One region of the Oceanobacter sp. 3_MG-2023 genome, then DNA from elsewhere that is predicted to be linked to it. Evidence: predicted binding sites of a transcription regulator. Region 1 holds the regulator's gene; the other holds the start of a gene.
What was found. Region 1 encodes FNR, which switches genes on or off when oxygen is low (the NO sensors DNR and NnrR bind a similar motif). Its sites were predicted from a motif close to TTGATNTANATCAA; they were not measured.
Positions count from the first base shown of each region.

Region 2: a site for FNR is predicted at 4,672-4,685, ahead of coq7 (2-polyprenyl-3-methyl-6-methoxy-1,4-benzoquinone monooxygenase). Genes of this name have one in related genera too.

Region 1 covers NZ_JAUYVX010000010.1:88,892-96,123, forward strand. The annotation lists gene Q8W32_RS10610 (NahK/ErcS family hybrid sensor histidine kinase/response regulator) at 1-2,367, shown strand, start outside; gene greB (transcription elongation factor GreB) at 2,429-2,908, opposite strand; gene ttcA (tRNA 2-thiocytidine(32) synthetase TtcA) at 2,973-3,824, opposite strand; gene fnr (fumarate/nitrate reduction transcriptional regulator Fnr) at 4,040-4,819, opposite strand; gene Q8W32_RS10630 (sulfite exporter TauE/SafE family protein) at 4,983-5,639, opposite strand; gene ccoS (cbb3-type cytochrome oxidase assembly protein CcoS) at 5,636-5,857, opposite strand; gene Q8W32_RS10640 (heavy metal translocating P-type ATPase) at 5,919-7,232, opposite strand, start outside.
Region 2 covers NZ_JAUYVX010000004.1:14,624-21,855, reverse strand. The annotation lists gene purD (phosphoribosylamine--glycine ligase) at 1-640, shown strand, start outside; gene Q8W32_RS04770 (response regulator) at 765-3,101, shown strand; gene Q8W32_RS04765 (AAA family ATPase) at 3,127-4,626, opposite strand; gene coq7 (2-polyprenyl-3-methyl-6-methoxy-1,4-benzoquinone monooxygenase) at 4,773-5,426, shown strand; gene Q8W32_RS04755 (DoxX family protein) at 5,530-6,138, opposite strand; gene Q8W32_RS04750 (zf-HC2 domain-containing protein) at 6,243-6,470, opposite strand; gene Q8W32_RS04745 (RNA polymerase factor sigma-70) at 6,473-7,087, opposite strand; gene Q8W32_RS04740 (GNAT family N-acetyltransferase) at 7,165-7,232, opposite strand, start outside.

The DNA.
Region 1 (7,232 bases):
AATGCCCACGATCTGTTACGACAAGCGATTGAAAGCATTTCCGATGCCTTTGTGCTGTACGATGCCGACCGCAAGCTGGTGCTGGCTAACTCCCGTTTCAACCAGTTCTGGCAATGCTCCGGTATTGAAATTTCCCCCGGTATGGAACAGCAGCAGATCCATAAACTGTCGCAGCACTACCGCTTGATTGACCGTTATTATGGTGAAGCGGTCAGCACTGGTTATGGTGCCTTGCCGGGGGATGGCAAGGTCTTCCATATGCGTAGCGGTGCCTGGGTGCATGTCAGTGAACGGCCGACACGGGATGGCGGTCTGGTGGTGTTGTACAAGGACATCAGCGCGCTGATCGAAAATGAACGGGCGTTGCGCGAACGGGCGTTGGCGACCAAGTCCCGTACCCTGCAAAATACCCTCGATAAACTTTCGCAGGGAGTGGTGCTGGTCAATCAGGCCCAGCACCTGGAAACCTGGAATCACCGCTTTGCCGAACTGACCGGGTTAAGCAAGGCGGTGCTGGAGTCCGGCTTCAGTTTCTCTGGCATGATGCAGCTGACCGAAGTGGATGACCTCAACCCCTTGTCAAAAGACGGGCAGGGCAGGCCTTGCCTGCAGCTGGAGCAGGTGTTGTCGGATGGCCGGGTGCTGGAAATCCGTACCCATCCGATGCCCGATGGTGAGTTCGTCAATACCTATACCGATATCACCGAACGCAGCCGGGCGGTAAGAGCCTTGGCCGAGAGTGAACAACGTATCCGGGTCATCACCGATACCGTGCCGGCGCTGATTGGGTATGTCGACAAGAACCTCAGTATTATGTTTTCCAACCGTGCCTATGAAACCTGGTACGGTTATGAGCGCGAAGATATCCTCGGCCGCCGCATGGAAGAGATTATCCAGCCGGAGCAGATGCGGCGCTTGCGGCCTTATATCGAACGGGCGCTCAGTGGGCGCAGTGTGAATTTTGAAATCACCGATCCCGCTCCGGATGGCGAAATCCGCCATGTGGTCAAAAACTATGTGCCGGAAATCGACAGTCAGGGAGAGGTGCAGGGGTTTTATGTGCTGATTCAGGATATTACTGAAATCCGCCGGACTTCCGAGGCACTGACCCAGGCCTATCAACACCTGGAGCAACGGGTCGAAGACCGCACCAAGGAGCTGACGGAGCTGAATGGCCAGCTGCTGCAGGAGATCGAAGAGCGGGTGCAAATGGAGCATCGCCTGCGGGATGCCAAGCAGGAAGCCGAAAAAGCCAACCACAGCAAAACCAAATTCCTCGCCGCGGCCAGCCATGACCTGTTGCAGCCGATGAATGCTGCGCGGCTGTTTTGTGCTTCCTTGATGGAACACAATCTGGATGAGCGTACCCGGCAACTGGTGTTTTCGCTGAATTATTCACTCGAAGATGTCGAAAGTCTGCTGGCGGCGCTGGTGGATATTTCCAAGCTGGATGCCGGGGTCGTCAAACCCGATATTACGGCTTTCAGTGCCGGGGACCTGTTGGGGAATCTGGCCAATGAATATCGTACGCTGGCAGCGGATTCCGGGCTGGCGTTTGAGTTTGTCGCCACTTCAGCGGTGATCCTGACCGACTCACAGTTGTTAGCCCGTATTCTGCGTAACTTCCTGACCAATTCCGTGCGTTATACCCGCGAGGGCAAGATTTCTCTCGGTTGTCGCCGTCGTCCACAAGGGCTGGAAATACAGGTCTGGGATTCCGGTGTGGGGATTGCCGAAGACAAGCTGGAGGAGATATTCCTTGAGTTTAATCGCGGCAGCCAGAAAGACACGGCGCGGGACAAGGGGTTGGGTTTGGGGTTGGCGATCGTGGATAAAATGTCCGGTATTCTGGGGCATCCGATCAAGGTGCAGTCCCGACTTGGCTTTGGCTCCTGTTTTTCGGTATTGGTGCCTTATGGTCGCCGCCAGCTGTCCCGCAAGGCAACCACACCGGGATTGGCCTTGTTGGGCAATCAGCAATTTCGGGGACGCCGGGCGCTGGTGATTGATAATGAAGCATCGATCTGTCAGGCCATGGCGGTGTTGCTCAGTGGCTGGGGTTTTGAGGTGATCACCGCGCGTAGTTACGAAGAACTGCTGGTGCAACAACCAGAGCTGGATGCCGGTATTGATTTGATTCTCGCCGATTATCATCTCGACAATGGCGTCACCGGGCTGGATGTGGTTCGGCAGATGCGTACCGATCTGGGGCTGGATGCGCCGGTGCTGATGATTACGGCCAATTACACCAATGTGCTGAAACAGGAAGTGCGGGAGCTGGGCTATCGTTTGATGAACAAGCCGGTACGCCCGGCGAAACTCAAAGCCATGATCCATCATATGATTCATCAGGCCATTGTGGTGTAAATCACGGATTCCAGCTTCCAGCCGGTTTCTGGATCAGAACAGCGGCCAACCTCGTCTCTTGTTATAACGGGGTATCGTAACGAATGGCGGTGATTTCCCATTCCCGGGTTGCTTCTTCTGTTTTGATGAACACATCATCACCGACTGACTTCCCCAGACACGCTCTGACAACCGGCGCATTAACAGAGGCATAATGCTTTTTGCCGTAGATTTCATCCGGGCCAACGATACGGAAAAGCAAGGTGTTATCCTCTTCGTCCATCAGGGTAACCCAGGCACCAAAATAGGCCTTGCCTTCCTGACTGGGGTGGTATTCGCTGACCCGTACAGCGTCCAGCCGTTTTCTGAGATAGCGCACCCGGCGGTCAATCTCTCGCAGCCGTTTTTTGTTGTACTGATAGTCGGCATTTTCAGAACGGTCGCCCAGACTCGCTGCCCAGGTCACTTTTTTGGTGACTTCCGGGCGTTCAGTTCGCCAGAGATAATCCAGCTCCTGCTCCAGCTCTGTATACCCCTCAGGGGTGATGATATTGGTATCCATGGTTCTCCCTTGAAGGTTGGGTGCGCTGTCTGGTGAGGAGCTGCCCAGGGGCCGGGACGCGCCTTTAATCGATGGTGACGATATCGAGCCGGGTGGCCAGGTGCGTCTGGTCTTGTTGTTGTTGCAAATTGACAAAATCAAACAGATTGAGATCGCCGAGCTGGGAGGGGGCGATGTTGCAGATGGCAGCAAAGATATTCTCGCTGCGGCCTGGTTGTATTCTTTCCCATTCGGTCAGCATATTCTTGATGTTCTGGCGCTGCATGTTGTCCTGGGAGCCGCACAGGTTACAAGGGATGATTGGGAACTCCATGGCGGTCGAATAAGCCTGGATGTCTTTTTCCTTGCAGTAGGCCAGCGGACGGATCAGAACGTGCTTTTTATCGTCGCTGAGCAGCTTGGGTGGCATGGCTTTGAGTTTGCCGCCGTAAAACATGTTCAGGAATAAGGTTTCAATGATGTCGTCGCGATGATGGCCCAGGGCGATTTTATTGGCACCAATTTTTTCAGCAAAGCCGTAGAGGGTGCCGCGACGCAGGCGGGAGCACAGGCCGCAGGTGGTTTTTCCTTCCGGCACCAGATCCATGACCACGCTGTACGTGTCTTTTTCAACAATATGGTAGGGAATATCCAGCTTGCCCAGATACTCGGGTAACACGTGTTCGGGGAAGCCGGGCTGTTTCTGGTCCATATTGACGGCAATCAGCTCAAAGTTGACCGGGGCGCTTTTTTTCAGGCTGATCAGGATATCGAGCATGGTGTAGGAGTCTTTGCCGCCCGACAGGCATACCATGATCCGGTCACCTTCTTCGATCATGCAATAGTCTTCAATCGCCTTGCCAACGTTTCGGCGCAAACGTTTATGAAGTTTGTTGAATTCGGTGCGTGCTTTGCGATCAATGACATCGGCGGTCATGCTGGAAAACTCCTGAGCATTCTGGGGCGGAACACTGGCTAAAAATCAGGCGGCGAATTCTAGCGAATAGATTGGCTGGCGTCAGTAACTGTTGCCAGCCAATAACAACGCGGTGGCCGGTTAGCGGGTTCAGGGATGAAACTGGGCACAGAAACAAGGATATAAGGGGTTTTTTGCCGTTACCGCTGAGAAGGGTAACGGCACGCTGTGCGGGATTATTCCGCCGGCGTTTTCTCGTCACATTCAATTTGTGGGTTCAGTCCGGCCATTTCATACAGGCTGTTCATGTCCAGAACGATGATTTCCTTGCTCTGGGTTTCGATCAGGGCATTTTTCTGGAAACGGGTGAATACCCGACTGATGGTTTCTACCGCGAGGCCAAGGTAGTTGCTGATGTCGACCCGCGACATGGGCAGGCGGAAGTGGGTGGCACTGAAACCGCGTCGAGCGTAACGGTTGGAGATATCCAGCAAAAACGAGGCTACACGTTCTTCGGCGTTCTTTTTGCTCAACAGCAACATCATGTTCTGGTCGTGACGAATTTCGTTGCCCATGGTGCGCATCAACTGTTTGCGCAGGTCGGGGAGTTCGTCGGTCAGGTTTTCCAGCTGATGAACCGGAATTTCACAGACGGTGGTGGTTTCCAGCGCTTTGGCGGTGAGAGGGTAATCACCGGCATCGTAACCGGCCAGGCCAATCAGTTCGCTGGCGAGATGAAAGCCAGTGATCTGTTCTTCGCCATTACTGGCCAGGGTGTAGGTTTTCAGGGCACCGGTACGTACCGCAAACACGGACTGGAATTCATCCCCTTGCTGGAATAACAGCTGGCCTTTTTGAATGGGTCGGCCACGGCGAATGATATCGTCCAGTCGCTCCATATCTGTGTCACTGAGCGAGAGTGGCAGACACAGTGCGTTCAGGGAGCAAGTCTGGCAGTGGGGTTGATTACCGCGCAAGGGAGGGTGCGCAGGCTGTGCAGCTTGGTTTGTTTTCATTGAGCTCACCGTGTCGGGTTTTCCGTTATGTAGGGAAGAACCGTGTTCCATTAATTTTCGTATGGTCTTAGCTCGACGAGTGGCTGTCAAGACATTGGTCAAGGTATTGAGTCAAGGTATTGTCAACGGATGATCAGTCGCTGATCAATAACGACCCTGGCTACTATAACCAGATGGCTGCTGCAGTCCAAACGCCGTAACCAATCAGTAACAGTCCGGCAATGATACGGCTAAGGCTGTGACTGAGTAATCGGCTCAGGCTGGTGGCGGCGAGGCCACTGGCGAACAGGGCAGGCAGTGTGCCAAGGCCAAAGCAGAACATGGTCAGTGCCCCTTTGAGGGGATCACCATTGGCGGCGACCCAGCTCAAAGTGCTGTATACCAGTCCGCAAGGGAGCCAGCCCCATAGCAGTCCAAGGCGAAAGCGACTGCTGATCGAATATTGTGTCATCAAGGGGCGGGTAGCAGGCTGCAGCCTTTGCCATAGATATTGGCCAACTTGTTCGATACGGGTGAGCCAGCTTGCCCAGCGGGCAACGTAGAGCCCCATCAGCACCAGCAGTATGGCGGCCAGTGTACGTAATGCCAGCATCAGTACATCATTCAGTTGTTGTAGCCATAAGCCAAGCAGCGAGACGAGCAGGCCGGCAAAGGCGTAACTGGTGATACGACCGCTGTTAAAAGCCAGTGCTGTCAGTAGCGGTTGTTGTTGTGAGCGGGTGCCAATGGCGGCGGCAATGCCGCCACACATTACCAGGCAGTGACTGGAGCCAAACAGGCCCAGCAACAGGGCGGTTAACAGGGAGAGTGGTTCAATCACAATGGGTTTTTATCGGTTGCCGTGGTATGGGGTGCTGGTGTTGTGTCGGTTGCTGCGGGTTGGGTGCTTGCGGGATCGTCATCGTCATCAAAGAGAATTCTGTGAGCCGGAGATTCCATATCATCAAACTGGCCGCTGCGCACTGCCCAGAAAAAAATCAGCGTGGCAATGCTGATCAGGACGATCGAAAGTGGAACAAGTATGTAGATAATATCCATGTTATGTCCATCAAACCAAGCGAGTGGAAGCCATTATAATCTGGCCTTGTGGCTGAGTGTGCTAATTGTGACCGGATACATCCGGTTTGGTCGTCCGGGATAGTCGCAGCGCATTACTGACCACCAAAAGCGAACTGAATGACATGCCAATGGCTGCGGCCCAGGGAGGAATATAACCTGCCGCTGCCACTGGCAAGGCCAGCAGATTATACAGCAGCGCCCAAGCGATATTCTGGTAGATCACCTGGCGGGTACGGCTGGCGGTGTCCAGAGCCTGTAATACACAGTCCAGGCGGCCGCTGGTGACCAGGGCATCGGCGCTGGTTTTGGCCAGGTCCGTGGCGTCACTGACGGCAATGGCAATGTCGGCCCCAGCCAGTACCGGGACATCGTTGATGCCATCGCCAATCATTAATACACGTTCTCCCTGCTGTTGCCACAGGCGTACCTGTTGTAGCTTCTGTTCGGGTGACAAGCCGATCTGGACGTCGTCAATACCCAGCTGTGTTGCCAGTTGTTGACCTGAGGCGCCGGGGTCGCCGGTGAGCAAGGCTGTTTTGATTTTGCGTTGGCGCAGGCCCTGGGTCAGGCTGGTGGCGGATTTTCGGATGCTGTCCCCGAGCCGGATCCAGGCTGCAGCCTGACCGTCGACACTGAGCAGCAGCCATTGCCCTTCCTGATGGTTCAACTGACTGGTATCCAGCGAGGAGTGGTCAGGCAAGGCAAAGTCGGGGCGGCCAAAGCGGACGGCATATGACTGTTCTGCTGTTGGCTGCCATTGCCCCTGAATGCCAGCCCCGGTGTGTTGCTGGACCTCGGTGACGGTGTCGGGACGAATCCGGCGAAAAGCGCGAGCAATCGGGTGACTGCTGGATTTTTCCAGTCCGGCGGTAATGGCGAGTACCTGGTCGCTGTCCAGTTCCCCTGCCAGAACGACGTCTTCAATGGTGAGCTTGCCTTGGGTGAGGGTGCCGGTTTTATCGAATACTACCCGGTCGATGGTCGGGAGGGATTCCAGTACGTGGCCTTTGCTGATGAGTAATCCGGCCTCTCGTAGCGCGCCGGTGGCCGCTGTCAGCGCCGTTGGTGTTGCCAGCGACAAGGCGCAAGGGCAGGTGACGACCAGTACCGACAAGGCGATAAAAAAGGCGTGATCGTTACCCTGTTGCCACCAAAACAGAAAAACAGCCGACGAAATCAGCAAGACGGCGGCAACAAAACGACTGGCAATCCGATCGGCGATCAGGGCTATTCGGGGTTTTTCCTGCTGTGCCCGATCCATCAGACGAACAATGGTCGACAGCTGGGCTTCCGCTCCGGTGGCTGTGACCTGCATGATAATCGGGCTTTCGATATTGATGGTGCCGCCAATCAG
Region 2 (7,232 bases), on a different contig from region 1:
ACGCGTTGGTAATGGCGATACCGGCCCCAACACCGGCGGCATGGGCGCTTACTCTCCTGCTCCTGTGGTAACACCGGCCATTCATGATCGCATTATGTCCGAGGTGATTTACCCGACCGTGCAAGGCATGGCCGCTGAAGGCAATGATTACACCGGTTTTCTCTACGCTGGTTTGATGATCGATGCCGACGGAACGCCCAAGGTTATTGAATACAACTGCCGCTTTGGTGATCCGGAAACCCAGCCAATCATGCTGCGGATGAAATCCGATATCGTTGCCCATTGTCTGGCAGCGCTGGAAGGTACGCTGGACACGGAAATTGCCGACTGGGATGAACGCCCGGCCCTGGGTGTTGTACTGGCGGCTGGCGGCTATCCGGCGGACTACCGCAAAGGCGATGTCATCTCCTTGCCTGCCGACAACAGTCACACCAGCAAGGTGTTCCATGCCGGTACCAAAACAGCGGATAATGGCGATGTATTGACCGCTGGTGGCCGCGTACTTTGCGCCACGGCGTTGGGCAATACCGTGAGTGAGGCCCAGCAGGCCGCTTATCAGCTGGCGCAGCAAGTCAGCTGGCAAGATATGTTTTACCGTACCGATATTGGCTATCGTGCCATTGCCCGCGAGCAGCAATAAAATTCCGGCAAACTCCCCCGAACGTAATAATCAATGGTGATACGGCCGTGGTAATATCAACCGCCACACCGTTATCACCGTCTGGCAGGGCATTGCTTGCACTGCCAGACTCCAAGGTACCCCCATGACTGATATGGCAACAAGGCGACTTGATTTATCCTGGTTGGTACAGCTGCTTTGTCTGCTGCTGCTCAGCTACAATCACAGCAGCTGGGCCAGCAGTCCGGTATTGATCCCTGAGGGGGATTTTAATCACTCCATCAGCAGTTACGCTTCTATTCTGGAAGACCCGGATTCCTTGCTGGGTATTCACGATGTCCTCAGTCAATCGGTGCAACTGCGCTTTACGCCCAGTCATGCCGAGCATCTGCACTTTGGTACCAGCCGCTCTACATTCTGGCTACGTATCAGTCTGTACAACCCGTTTCCGTCTGAAAAGCAGGCCATCCTGGCACTCTCCAATAATCACATTCCCACAGTGTCGATGTTTGATATCAGTGATCGCGATAATATCCAGTTTATCCGTGGTTTTACCGAGTCGTCCGGCAGTTATCAGCAAGCACACCCGTTTTTGTTGACACTGCCCGCCATGTCGACCAGCAGCTATTTATTATCCATCTCCGGTAACAGCCTGCTGAACACCGATATCCGTCTACTGACGCCACAATATTTTTTGCAGAACGAGCAGTCACAATCGATCTCCATCGGCCTGGTCGCTGGCTGGCTGCTGGCAACAGCGGCTTATTTTATCAATATGGCATTAACCCGAAACTCCTGGCTGGCCTGGTGCATGTCGGGCTACTGCCTGGCCTCTACCATTTTTATTGCCAGCTGGCTCGGTCAGCTCGGCTTGCTGTTTGATCTTGAACTTGAACAATCCAATATCATCACCGATCTGATGACCGGAACGGCCATCAGCTGTCAGGTGCTCACGGCCTACTTCCTTGGCTGGAAAGGCCCTCATGCCCAATTGGTGCGACAGCTGTTGAGAGCCATGGCCATTGGCTCGATAGCGAGTGCCATCCTGCTGGTTTTCTTGCCATACAGCTACACTGAAATCCTGGCACCACTGCTGCAGCTGCTGCTGGCAATCTTGCTGGGTACCGGCTGCAGCCATCACAAGCCGGCACAACGCTGGCTGCTGGCCGGCACCCTGATAACCCTGATCGGTATCTCACTGGGCCTGCTGATCAATCACAATCTGCTCGAACTCGATTCGGTCAGCCAATGGATAGCGCTGTGGCTGCCATCCATCATGACCGCCTGCATGGTGATGGCGGTACTGTGCATCACCCGCCAGAGTGATCAATTTCTCGAGTATCCCAATCGTGGTGGTGTTATTCACCCAGAGATTCTGTCGCAGATTGCACACAAACTGCGCACTCCCATCAACGGCGTGCTCGGTATGAATGAACTGCTATCCGACTCCCCGCTGACAGACGTCCAGCGGGATTTCACCGAAACCATTACTCAAGCTGGCCAGGAAATGCTGCATATCACCAATGAAATTTCCGTACTGGCCAAGATTCAGGATGAATATCTGGAGCTGGATCAGCGCCCGTTTGATCTGGTAGCACTCACCAACAAGATTCTGGAACACCTCCAGCTGGGAGCCAATCGCAAACAGATTGAGCTGATGGTAGACCAGGCCGATGATCTACCAGCCCGGTTGATAGGTGACCGTAATCATCTGCATACCTTGCTGCACAACCTCTATTCCCAGTTGCTGGCGTACACAGAGCTGGGGGAAATCCGTACCCACTTGAGTCCACAGCTGAATAACCGCAGCCAGATCTATGGCGTATCAATCCAGATCCAGATCCAGGGCACCATCACTCACCGTGATGATTTGCGCATTATTCTGGAGCGGCTTAGCAATGCCAACCAAGCCAGCAGTCACACACCCTGGGATCAGGGTGTCTGCTGGCATCTGATTCGTTTTATGAAAGCCTCACTGGAGATGGAAAGCCTGTCCAACCACTCCGCTTCCCTCACCCTGTATCTGCCGATGGAACCGGAAGATACCGCGACTCAGATAAAGCGGGATCATGACGACAACCTGATTGGCATGAGCGTTCTGATTGTTGATGACAATGCCTCCCTGCGGAATGTGATTGAAAAACAGGTGCGGCGCTGGGGTATTCGAGTGGAAAGCACCTACAGTGGCAAGGAAGCACTGGCGATGCTGCGCAACCAGGCCGCCACAGGGCAGGCTTTTGATGCTGCCATTATCGACCAGGATATGCCGGTCATGAATGGTCTTGAGCTGATGCAACGTATTCAGGATGACTCGGCCATTACCCGCAAACCCAGGGTATTGATGCTGACGGGTCTCAGTATCAGCTCCGTCAGAAAGCAGGCACATGCGGTTGGTATTTATCACTTGCTGGCCAAACCAGCCAGTGGCGAACGCTTGAAACGGGCGTTACTGGAGCTGAAATACCACCCGCAACAAGACTGAACAGACTTACTGGATAGACTTAATCTTAATGTGCCAGCACAGAGCGCCCGGTTGCCCACCGGCGCAAATGCTGTAATTGCTCCGCCATCGTCACCGACAGTGGCTGGGTAGCATTGGCGGCATCGATCAATTGCGCAGTGGTCAGCGGTTGATGTCGGGAGCTGGCACCGTCGGCCACTCCGGATTCCGAACTGGCATACCAGGCTGCCACCACCACCTGCTCAATTTCAGCACCAGAAAAACCTTCTGTTGCTGCTGCCAGCAACCCCAGATCAACGGCATCGGCATCATGGCCCCGCTTGCCCAGGTGAATGCGGAAAATCGCCTCTCGTACACCGGCATCGGGCAAGTCGACAAAAAAGATTTCATCCAGGCGGCCTTTACGCATCAACTCCGGTGGCAAGGCATGAATATTATTGGCGGTTGCAACCACAAACACCGGTTGTTGCCGCTCCGCCATCCAGGTCAGCAAGGTGCCCAGCAAACGCTGGCTGACGCCGTTGTCCTGGCCACCTTCACCCGCCAATGCTTTTTCGATTTCATCAATCCAGACCACACATGGTGACATCAGCTCCGCCAGCTGCAGGGCCTCTCGCAAATTACGTTCGGTTTCACCAAAAAACTTGTTGTACAAGGCACCCATATCAAGCCGTAACAAGGGCACTCCCCAGCTCCCCGCCACGGCTTTTGCCGCCAGGCTTTTACCACTGCCCTGTACCCCGAACAGCAGCATTCCCTTGGGCCGCATATTGGCATCAGCTTGCAAGAACGCCTGCTGCCGTCGTTGCAGCCATTGTTTCATGGTATCCAGTCCGGCCACATCGCCAAAGCGGGCGGTGTCGTACTCAAACCCCATCACGCCATCCATATCCATTAACTGGAGTTTGGCCCGGCTGACTTCGGGCACATCGTCTGCCGTAATCGCACCGTCATCCACAATTGCCCCGCGAATCAAGCGCCGCGCATCGGAATAGGTCAAGCCCCGGAGGTTGGCAACCAACCGCTTCAGCGTCGCTTCATCGGTTTTGACCCGCATCCCGCTTTGAGCGGTATAACGACGCGCTTCTTCCTGCACCAGGGTCATCAGTTGCTGCTCATTCGGCAATTGCAGCTGGAAGCGTGCGCTCAGTCGCATCAACTCATCCGGTACAGTGAGGCGGTGACTGAGCAAGACCAGTGTCTTGCCGCCATTGGCATGCTGCAAGGCAATATCTTTCAGCAAGCGGACCGTTGCCGGTTCAGAGAGAAACGGGTGCAAATCACAAAAAACAAAAATCCCCCCCTGCTGCTGCTGCTTGATATGCATCAGCGCCCGGTCCGGTACTTCACTCTGCTCCAGTCCCGGGTCTTCACCAAACCCCAGTCGCCGCAAGCCATCGGTCAGGGTCCACTGTTGCAGTGCCATACCCCGTTTGATCGCCAACCGGGTCAGTAAATCCAGCGCCCGAGGTTCTTCGTGGGTTTCTATCACCAGAATGGGCGTATGGCGCTCCAGCATCAGGGCCAGGTCGTGTACATCCTGCATACTTTGATTCTCTCTGTCAGGCTGTCAGTAAGGGGAGGAATATCGATGATACGAATCATGCATCAGAACGCAGAAAAACGTAAACTGTCAGCAGATTCAGTTTTCCGGGGATGGCCTGCCATACCCGCATTGCGGAGAGACTTTTTATGAGCCAGCCAACCACTCGCCAATATTCCTTGCCTGACCGTTTGCTTGCCAGTGCCGACCAGGCCCTGCGTACTCTGGTACCGGGAGCCGCGGCCGCGTCACGTCCATCGCCGGCCCAGCAGCGTGAGCAGCATGAGATGACCGACGCCGAACGACAGCATGCCGCCGCCTTGATGCGTATTAATCATACCGGTGAAGTTTGCGCCCAGGCCTTGTATCAGGGGCAGGCATTAACTGCCAAGCTGGCTGATGTGCGCGAGGCAATGGAAACAGCCGCGGCAGAAGAAATCGATCACCTGGCCTGGTGTGAAGCCCGAATCAGGGAACTGGACGGCCATACCAGCCTGCTCAACCCACTGTTTTATGGTTTGTCCCTCGGTATTGGTGCCGCAGCAGGAAAGATCGGTGACAAGGTCAGTCTGGGATTTGTTGCCGCAACAGAGCAGCAGGTATGCAAACACCTGACGTCTCACCTCAGCGCCTTGCCAGTGCAGGATGAACGCAGCAAGGCGGTGTTGTTACAGATGCTGGAAGACGAAGCCAGACACGCAACCACGGCTCTGGAAGCCGGTGGTCACAAATTCCCCTTACCTATCAAGATGGCCATGAGCGCCGTGTCCAGGGTTATGACCGGGGCGACGTACCGGATCTGATCCTTGTTGTTTGTTATCGACCGTCTATGGGGTATCCGGTGTTTGCCCATACCCCTGGCCATAACTGCTGTCATCATAACAACCAGGGTTATTCGGTCGGTCGTTAGCGCAACAGGTTATGACGGCGTGCAATCCAGTAATCCATACTCAGATAGCGGCCACCACCGGTAAAAAACAGGCTCAGTAGCATAATAAAATAGGTCGCAACGAATTCGATGCCATTATTCAATATGGCAAAGGCACCGCGACCTGTCAGCCAGTCGTAATGACCGTGTTCCTGCAGAATCGTACGAGCGGCTTCCAGCCGTTCTGCCGATGCCATAATCCGCTCATTGGCCAACCAGCTGGAAGCATCGGCAATGGCCAGCCAACCGTACTGCCAATGTACTGACAGCGCTGCCATTATCATGATTAACATCAGCGGAATCGATATCCAGCGAACGGCCAGGCCGACAATCAATAGCCAGGCTCCAAAAAATTCAAAGCCCGATACCAGTGCGACCAGCACTTCCGGCATGGGCAGGCCCAGCCCCCAGCCTGTATTGCCAAACCAGCTGACTGTCTTATCAAATGTCATCATTTTGTCCCAGCCGGACTGCATCAGGACCGGAGCGAGATAGAGGCGCATCAACAGAGGGGCAAGGCCATCCAGTGGTTGCGCCGATCGCAAGACCCGGTCGGCTGGACGATAGAGTATATCGATAAGACTCATGAAAATTCCTGTCTGATAAATAGAGGATCAGCGCGTACCAATCCTCATGGGGTTATCAAGCTGTCGACACCATTTGGCCTCTGACAAGAAGTGCTGGAACGGCGTTATTCGTTGTCTTTGTTGTGGCCCTGCCAACCCGGTGGCTTGTCTTCCGGGTCATCACCCTGCGCGAAAGAACGCATCATGCCGCGTAATGATTGCATTTGCTGGCCAAAATTTTTACAGCCAGCGCAGATCATCGTATGAATTTTTAGCTCTGCCGTTTCTCCCAACGATAACTTGCGTTCTTGTGCTTCCGACATCAGCCGTGTTGCTTCACGACAATTCATCATGATTATGCCTCCTGTGCCCCTGAGAACCAGTTATTTTCCAGGCATTCCCGTAACTGCAGCCGCGCCCGATACAGCAAGACGTGCAAATTGCTGACACTGACCGACTGGGCAGAACAGATTTCGTTGCTGCTCAGTTCGAGAAATTCCCGCATCATAAAGACACGAGCCTGCTGTGCGGGCAAATGATTCAGGCAAGCATCAAAAACTTGCCAGAACTGCCGCTCATAAACCAGTCGCTGCGGGGCACCCCAATGCTGTGGGCGTTCGTCAGCTTGCCAATGCCCCCGATGGTCAAACAATTGGTCGTCCAACTCCTCACCATTCTTACAGCCATCGTCATCATCTGGCAGCATATGTTCCTGCAAACGATACTTCTGCCGCAAGATATCGGTGATTTTGTTCTTGAGAATGGCAAAGACCCAGGTTTTTAAAGCCGCCTGGCGTTTGAATGCATCGGCATTTTTCAGGGCACCAGCCAGCGCTTCCTGTACGGCATCTTCAGCGAGATGGTCGTCATTCAACTGCAGACGGGCGAACGACAACATCTGGTGACGTAATTGTTCCAGGAAATGGCGATCAGCGAGCGTATTGCTAGGAGTGTCAGTCAATGTATTCATCCATCTGGGAACATTTATTGGTTCTGTTCATAAAAACGGAAAGACAAAAACACGCTCCCTGTTGTCTCACCGCCCAATCAGAGCGGTGTTGGTGCCTCAACCATTGCATCAGTTGCCAATCGGGCATACAAGTTCAGATCCCGCC